Regions from separate parts of the Colwellia sp. BRX8-5 genome, predicted to be linked through region 1. Evidence: riboswitches for the same ligand, from Rfam matches in the RefSeq annotation. Region 1 holds a riboswitch; the other holds the start of a gene.

What was found. Region 1 has a riboswitch for cobalamin ahead of H4J62_RS13035 (TonB-dependent receptor). Riboswitches for the same ligand answer to the same signal wherever they lie in the genome.
Region 2: another riboswitch for cobalamin. It lies ahead of cobO (cob(I)yrinic acid a,c-diamide adenosyltransferase); the one in region 1 lies ahead of H4J62_RS13035 (TonB-dependent receptor).

What each region holds. Positions count from the first base shown of each region.
Region 1 is NZ_JACGVR010000019.1:16,097-19,527, forward strand. Features, by position in the region: gene H4J62_RS13025 (sigma 54-interacting transcriptional regulator) at 1-516, shown strand, start outside; gene H4J62_RS13030 (MarR family winged helix-turn-helix transcriptional regulator) at 534-980, shown strand; cobalamin riboswitch at 1,376-1,547, shown strand; gene H4J62_RS13035 (TonB-dependent receptor) at 1,577-3,431, shown strand, end outside.
Region 2 is NZ_JACGVR010000011.1:2,073-5,503, reverse strand. Features, by position in the region: gene H4J62_RS09330 (M13 family metallopeptidase) at 1-910, shown strand, start outside; cobalamin riboswitch at 1,062-1,206, shown strand; gene cobO (cob(I)yrinic acid a,c-diamide adenosyltransferase) at 1,329-1,934, shown strand; gene H4J62_RS09320 (c-type cytochrome) at 2,919-3,374, shown strand; gene H4J62_RS09315 (MBL fold metallo-hydrolase RNA specificity domain-containing protein) at 3,392-3,431, shown strand, end outside.

The DNA of each region.
Region 1 (3,431 bases):
CAAGCCATCATAGATAAAAGCTTTCGTGAAGATCTTTACTACCGCTTAAATGTTGTGGAACTCACTTTACCAGCCCTGTCTGAACGACGTGAAGATATTCCTTTGCTTGCCCAGCACTTTTTAACAGTCGCGATTAAAAGTACCAGTCATAAAATAAACGGCTTTAGCCAAGCCGCGATGGAGATTTTAATTAGGGCTGAATGGCCCGGTAATATTAGACAATTACAAAATGTTGTTGAGCAATGCGTCGCTTTATCTACCGAGCCATTAATTAGTGAGAGTTTAATTAATAATGCTTTACGTAATGAAAGTGCACAGCTGCCTTCTTTTCAAGAAGCGAGAGAGCAATTCGAGCGTGACTACTTAGCAAAATTACTAAAAACCACCGAAGGTAATGTTTCACAAGCCGCAAAAATAGCGCAGCGAAACCGAACAGAATTCTATAAACTATTGAAAAAGCATCACTTAAATGCTGAATCATTTAGAGTAGACAACAACATGATTTCACAAGCATAGCCGAGCATAACTAAACGATGAAAAGCTTACACTTAACCAACTTTTTTCCTTATCAGCTGACGCAACTACAAGTAAAAGTGAGTGATAACATTGCTGATATTTACACAGGAAGATTTGAGCTTTCTCGTCAAGAATGGCGAGTGCTAGCCAGCTTAGGTAACGGAGAGTTATTATCCGCAAAGCAGGTAGGTGAACAAACTAACTTAGAAAAAATGCCGGCGAGCCGCGCAATAACAAGGATGCAAGCTCAGGGATTATTGGTTAAAAACACAGATAAATCCGATAAACGCTCTTCGCTATTAAAACTAACCACGCAAGGTTTGGCTATATATCAACAGTTAATACCTATGGTGCTAGCTCGTGAGCAAGAACTATTATCGGTATTAAGTGCTGAAGAAAAAAATCAGCTAGCTAATATTATTGAAAAATTAACTTTAAAATCAGTGGATATAGCGAATCAATAACAATGACAATTGTCGCTGATAATGACTAGCCAAACTCTCCATTAAACAGCCTAGGTGAAATTGGCAGACAATAAATACCTACCGTAGAGCTTAGGTTTTATCGGCTGTTATTGAACGACTCATTATTAATTAAAAAGAAGAAATTGCCGTCACTAAAGTGTCAGTAACTTCAAAAAATGCCTCACCAGATCATCGTTAATACCATCAGATAAAATAGTCTGGCAACAAAATTTTTCTGATAATACGACATGTTTTACCTCTGAACTCAAAGGGCTGGGTCAAAATAAAGCGTAAATGACGTTGCGTTAAACCCGCCGAACGATTAAAGCTAACTAGCCATGAACTATAGATTTAATACTCTAACTGTTGACAAGCTATATTAATAGTCTCAAAATAACGACCATAATTGATTAGGTGCTCAATATTTATACTTCAACAAGGTATGAATTAGAGATAATCGGGAAGTTAGTACATGCTATGCATAATTCTAACGCTGCCCCCGCAACGGTAATACTTTACGCTATGTAAAGTTAAGCCCGGAGACCGGCCTAAATGATATCGAATGACTTGCAGTGCGGTGGGCGCTACGGAATTTAATGACATTAGCAATAGCTAGTTGTCATGATCCTTCCGTACCTCCCTCAAAATTTTTTGAGGTTATTATTTTTTCTTATTTACGAAATATCTTTGTTCCTTTACTCATAGCGATGCCTGTATTTGCGCAAGTAGAAGACGTGTCAACTGACGATATAGAAGTCATTGAAGTTGTTAATGATCAGTCATTTAATACACCTAATTATCAAGTATTACATCGCGAAAGCTTTATATACTCATCGCAAACGCTTGCCGATATTTTACAGTCGATAAATGGCATTCAAATTCGCCAAATAAGTGGCATTGGTAATCCTGTCTCTGTTTCAATTAGAGGGTCGAGTAGTAAGCAGGTCCAACTTTATATTGATGGTCAACTGATTAACGATAGCCAATTTGGTGGTTTTGATTTAAACCAGATACCCACAGAACAAATTGAAAGTATTGAAATCAGTAAAAATCAAGCGATTGGTACCGGCGCTACCCCTATAGGTGGTGTTATTCGCATTAACACTTACAACCCCACTGAAGACTCCAGTAAATTAACCTTGGCCACCGGCTCATTTGGCTATCAAGAAGTTAATGCTCTTTATAATAAAGCATTTAAAACTCACAGTCTGTCTTTTGGTGGTCATTATATTAACAGTGACAACGATTACGATTTTATCGTTCCAGCGGGCTTTAGTAGTAGTGATACGTCTGACAGACAAGCATTAAGAAATAATGAGTTTACAAAGAAGTCTTTTTTTATAAACGACATATTCCAATTTAATCAACATCAGATCAGGGTCAATGTACAGTATAACGATCAAGAAAAAGCCCTGCCTAATTACCAAAACAACTCCCCTGAAAACAATTCGACGTTAAACTCTGACAACTTACGCTATAGCTATCAACATCAATGGTTAAGCAAATCCCCTTGGCTAAATTCAATAGAATTTGAAGCCTACGCTGAAAATAAAGATGAGCGTTATATTTCAAGTCCCGACTCGATAAAACTTGATATCAATGATTATGAAACAACAAAAAAACATATCGGCTTTAAACCTTACCTTACATGGAACGAGTTTAATCTAGTGCCATTTGTCAGTTTTAATAAACAAAATTTCAGCTCTGTTAGCGAACACAACGGAAAACCAACACAATGTAATGGTATAGCGTCATGTGATATTTCAGCAAAACAAGAACAACTCAACATAGGCTCTCGCATTGAATGGCAACCCGAGTCACTCCCTATAGAAGTGTATGCATTGTTGAGTAACCTACAAGAGAAAAATTCAAACATAGCGATTAATCAATCCAGTGCAGCTAAGTTTGTAGCCAATGATAATTATCAAACAACTGAAGTCGGGTTAAGCTTTAAGCAAGGTAATTTAAAAGTTACCAGTAACTTAAGTAATGGTGTGAGAACACCGACATTGTACGAATTATTTGGTGATAGAGGCTCCTTTAAAGGCAACGATAATTTATTGCCAGAGGAAGCAAAAACACTCTCAATGGGTGGGCAGTACCTTTACAAAAGTCTGTCTATATCTTCATCTATTTACCAACAAAAATTAGAAAATTCAATTGTCGCCATTTTTAACTCAAGTAATGTCGGTAGCTATAGAAATGTCAGTAATGCAGACTTGTTAGGTATTGAAATTCAAACAAATTATCAATTATTAACACAATTATCTTTCGCACTACAAGCCAATATTATAGATAGTGAAACCACATCAAAATTTGTCGCATTTAATAAGAAGAAACTACCTGGTATATATCATCAACAGTACAGTGTAGCGTTGAAATACAAGGTAAATTCCGCATGGAACATGTCATTTAAAGTAAGTAAAGATAAAGACTTGTACTTCAATCTCA
Region 2 (3,431 bases), on a different contig from region 1:
AACCCGTATGACACAACTTGTTGAAAACTTACGCGGAGCATATGGTGCAAGTATTGATGAACTAGAGTGGATGTCTGATTCAACTAAAAAAGCTGCCCATGTAAAACTAGCAAGCTTTGATCCTAAAATTGGTTACCCAAATAAGTGGGAAGATTACTCCGCACTTGTTATTAAAGGTGATGACTTAGTTGGCAATAAAATGCGTTCTGGTAGTGTTTCTCATCAAAAAGAAGTCGCTAAGTTAGGTGGTCCAATTGATAAGCAAGAATGGGGCATGACGCCGCAAACTGTTAATGCTTATTACAATCCAACTAAGAATGAAATTGTTTTCCCTGCAGCCATATTACAGCCACCATTTTTCAACTTAGCTGCTGACGATGCGGTTAACTATGGCGGTATTGGCGCGGTTATCGGTCATGAAATGGGTCACGGATTTGACGACCAAGGGAGTAAGTATGATGGCGACGGTAACATGCGTAACTGGTGGACTGAAGCAGATTTAGCGGCCTTTAAAGTTCGCACCGATGACTTGGTAAAACAATACGATGGCTATTCAGTATTTGAAGACTTAAATGTAAACGGTTCTTTAACACTGGGCGAGAATATTGGTGATTTATCAGGGGTAACTATCGCGTATAAAGCTTATATTGCTTCATTAAATGGTAAAGAAGCACCGGTAATTGACGGACTAACTGGCGATCAACGTTTCTTCATGGGCTTTGCTCAAGTATGGCGTGGAAAAAAGGTTGAGAAATCATTACGTAATCAAGTAGCAACTGACCCTCATTCACCTGGTGAGTTCCGTGCATTAGGCTCTTTATCTAACATGCCTGAATTCTACAAAGCGTTTAACGTTAAAGAAGGTGATGCTATGTATATCGCCCCTGAGAAACGTGTAAAAATTTGGTAAGCCAATGGCTTAGTTAAATAACGTTATTATTAGAAAACACTAAAATGCCAACAACTATTGTTGGCATTTTTATTACTGAAAATTCCTTGCCTTAGATTCTATTTATCAAAAACATAAAATCAATGATGTTTAATGCCGCTAGATATTGTAAATAATTAAAAATCTCGTAAACTAACGCAACGTAAACGTGTTTAGGGAATAAGGTGAGAAACCTTGACTGTTCCCGCAACTGTAAATTGTAGTGACTTAAGAGTTGCCAATGAGTCAGCATACCTATCCACAATAAAATCACCACCATTAACATCAATAAAATCGTGCGGGAATACACGGTAAATTGCTATTTTTTAAGGGACCCCCTTAACGTTAGCCTTGCCTTTTCTCCTCTTTAAAAAAACTATAATTACCCATAGGAATACTCATGGTTGACGAAACACAAAAAAGTGAAAAACACCAAGCACGCATGCAAAAAGTAAAAGATAAAGTTGATGCAAGAGTTGATGCTGCCACTGATGAACGCGGTATATTAATTGTAATTACAGGTAACGGTAAGGGTAAGTCAACATCAGGATTTGGCACGCTAACTCGCGCAGTAGGACACGGTCTAAACGCAGCAGCCATTCAGTTTATAAAAGGCACTTGGGCTTGTGGCGAAAGAAATGTCCTAGAAAAGCTCGGCGTACCTTTTCACGTGATGGCAACAGGGTTTACTTGGAATACACAAGATAAGTCAACCGATATTGCGGCTGCTCAACTTGTTTGGAAAGAAGCAAAGAAACTATTAGCTGACGAAACCATTGATGTTGTGCTACTTGATGAACTGACTTACATGCTGTCGTTTAAATACCTTGATCTTGATGAAGTACTAGACGCCATCGCTAATCGCCCGCCGATGCAACATGTAATAGCCACAGGCCGTGGCGCACATCGTTCACTCTTAGAATTAGCTGATACGGTTAGTGAAGTGCAATCGATTAAACATGCTTTTGATAATAATATAAAAGCACAAAAAGGTATTGATTGGTAATAACTCAGCCATGTTGATACCAACTACGTCATGTTGATAACAACTACGTCATGTTGATACCAACTCCGTCATGCTGAATTCATTTCAGTATCAGCATGGCGAAATGACAACCTAAAATCGAGCTTTCATGTGTTACACGCATAATGTCTGATATTGATCTCTTCAGATCACTTTTACTACAAAGACGACCTATCTTAATTTTAATAAGTAGTCCGCTTAGCCACCACAGCGGTCGTTCATCATCTAATAATTAAAGCTTACTTTGATAAGTATTGCAGAAGTTAGCTTTTGGTTTTTCTTTAGGTAGACTGTTCGCTCAGGCTGTGTGAAAACACTCAGCTTACAATTTTTATGCAACGCTATGTAAATTCAAAGGTAGTTTGACACCAAACTTACTACAGATTTAAATCTACAGAGCCTTTTGTCGTTGATATTTTCAAATTACGCAAGTTCAAAATAGTTTTCACACAGCCTGCGCTATCAGTTGACCTTAATATTTATGTATTAAAGGTTCGTTAAGCTTTTCTGCACTTATTGGTTTGTTAGCTGGCATTCACCCGGCAAAAAGTGCCGCTAAATTAGCCCCCATAAAAGCGCTGCGCACTGAATGATTTATTCAGTGTTATCGGATAGACAAAGTTATTTACCTACTTTATTCATAAGCTGTTAGTTTTTCATTAACGTCTACATCATTGATCTATATCAACGTCCTTCCAAGAAAAAATAGAATCCTCAAGTAAGAACAACTAGACTAAAAATCAACCTAATAGTGGAAAGCGCTATGTGTAATTTTTTTGGAATCATCTGCTTTTTAACTTGTACTGCTATCCCAGAAGAGTCTTTGATATCACCAGAAAAATGCTTATCTATACAATTTGTAGATATCAATAAGCAAGAAAAAATTCTAATACTAGTGTGACTTTACTCATGGTTTTGATCAGCGCTTTAATTAATTCAACTTAAAAAAGTAATTAAGGAATAACAATGAAATACATTCTATTCACTTTACTTATCGTTTTGTCATTAACGCTATTCAGTTGTGATAAAGGGGTTGATTCCCCACGAGGATTTAGCCTGCCTAAAGGTAATATTGAAACAGGTAAAACAGTTTTCTTAAAGTACCAATGTTTAGCGTGCCACACACTAAAAGGTGTTGAGGACTCCAGTATTGTAAAACAACAAGATATCTCTGTTTCCCTTGGGGGTGAGAAAACTAAAATCATAACTTACGCTGAATTAGTTACTTCAATAATTAATCCATCTCATAAATTCTCCAACCCGCATTCGCCTAAGCTAAGAACACCTGAAGGAAAATCAAAGATGAAGGTCTTTAACGATGTTATGACCGTGACCGAGCTTATTGATTTGGTGTCCTTTTTACAGCCAAATTACACATTAAAACCTTATCAACAAACCAGATATCCGTATTACCCACACTAATCCTTATGGGAGCTAAAATGAATATTAAATTTTTCGGTGCCACTCGTGAAGTCACGG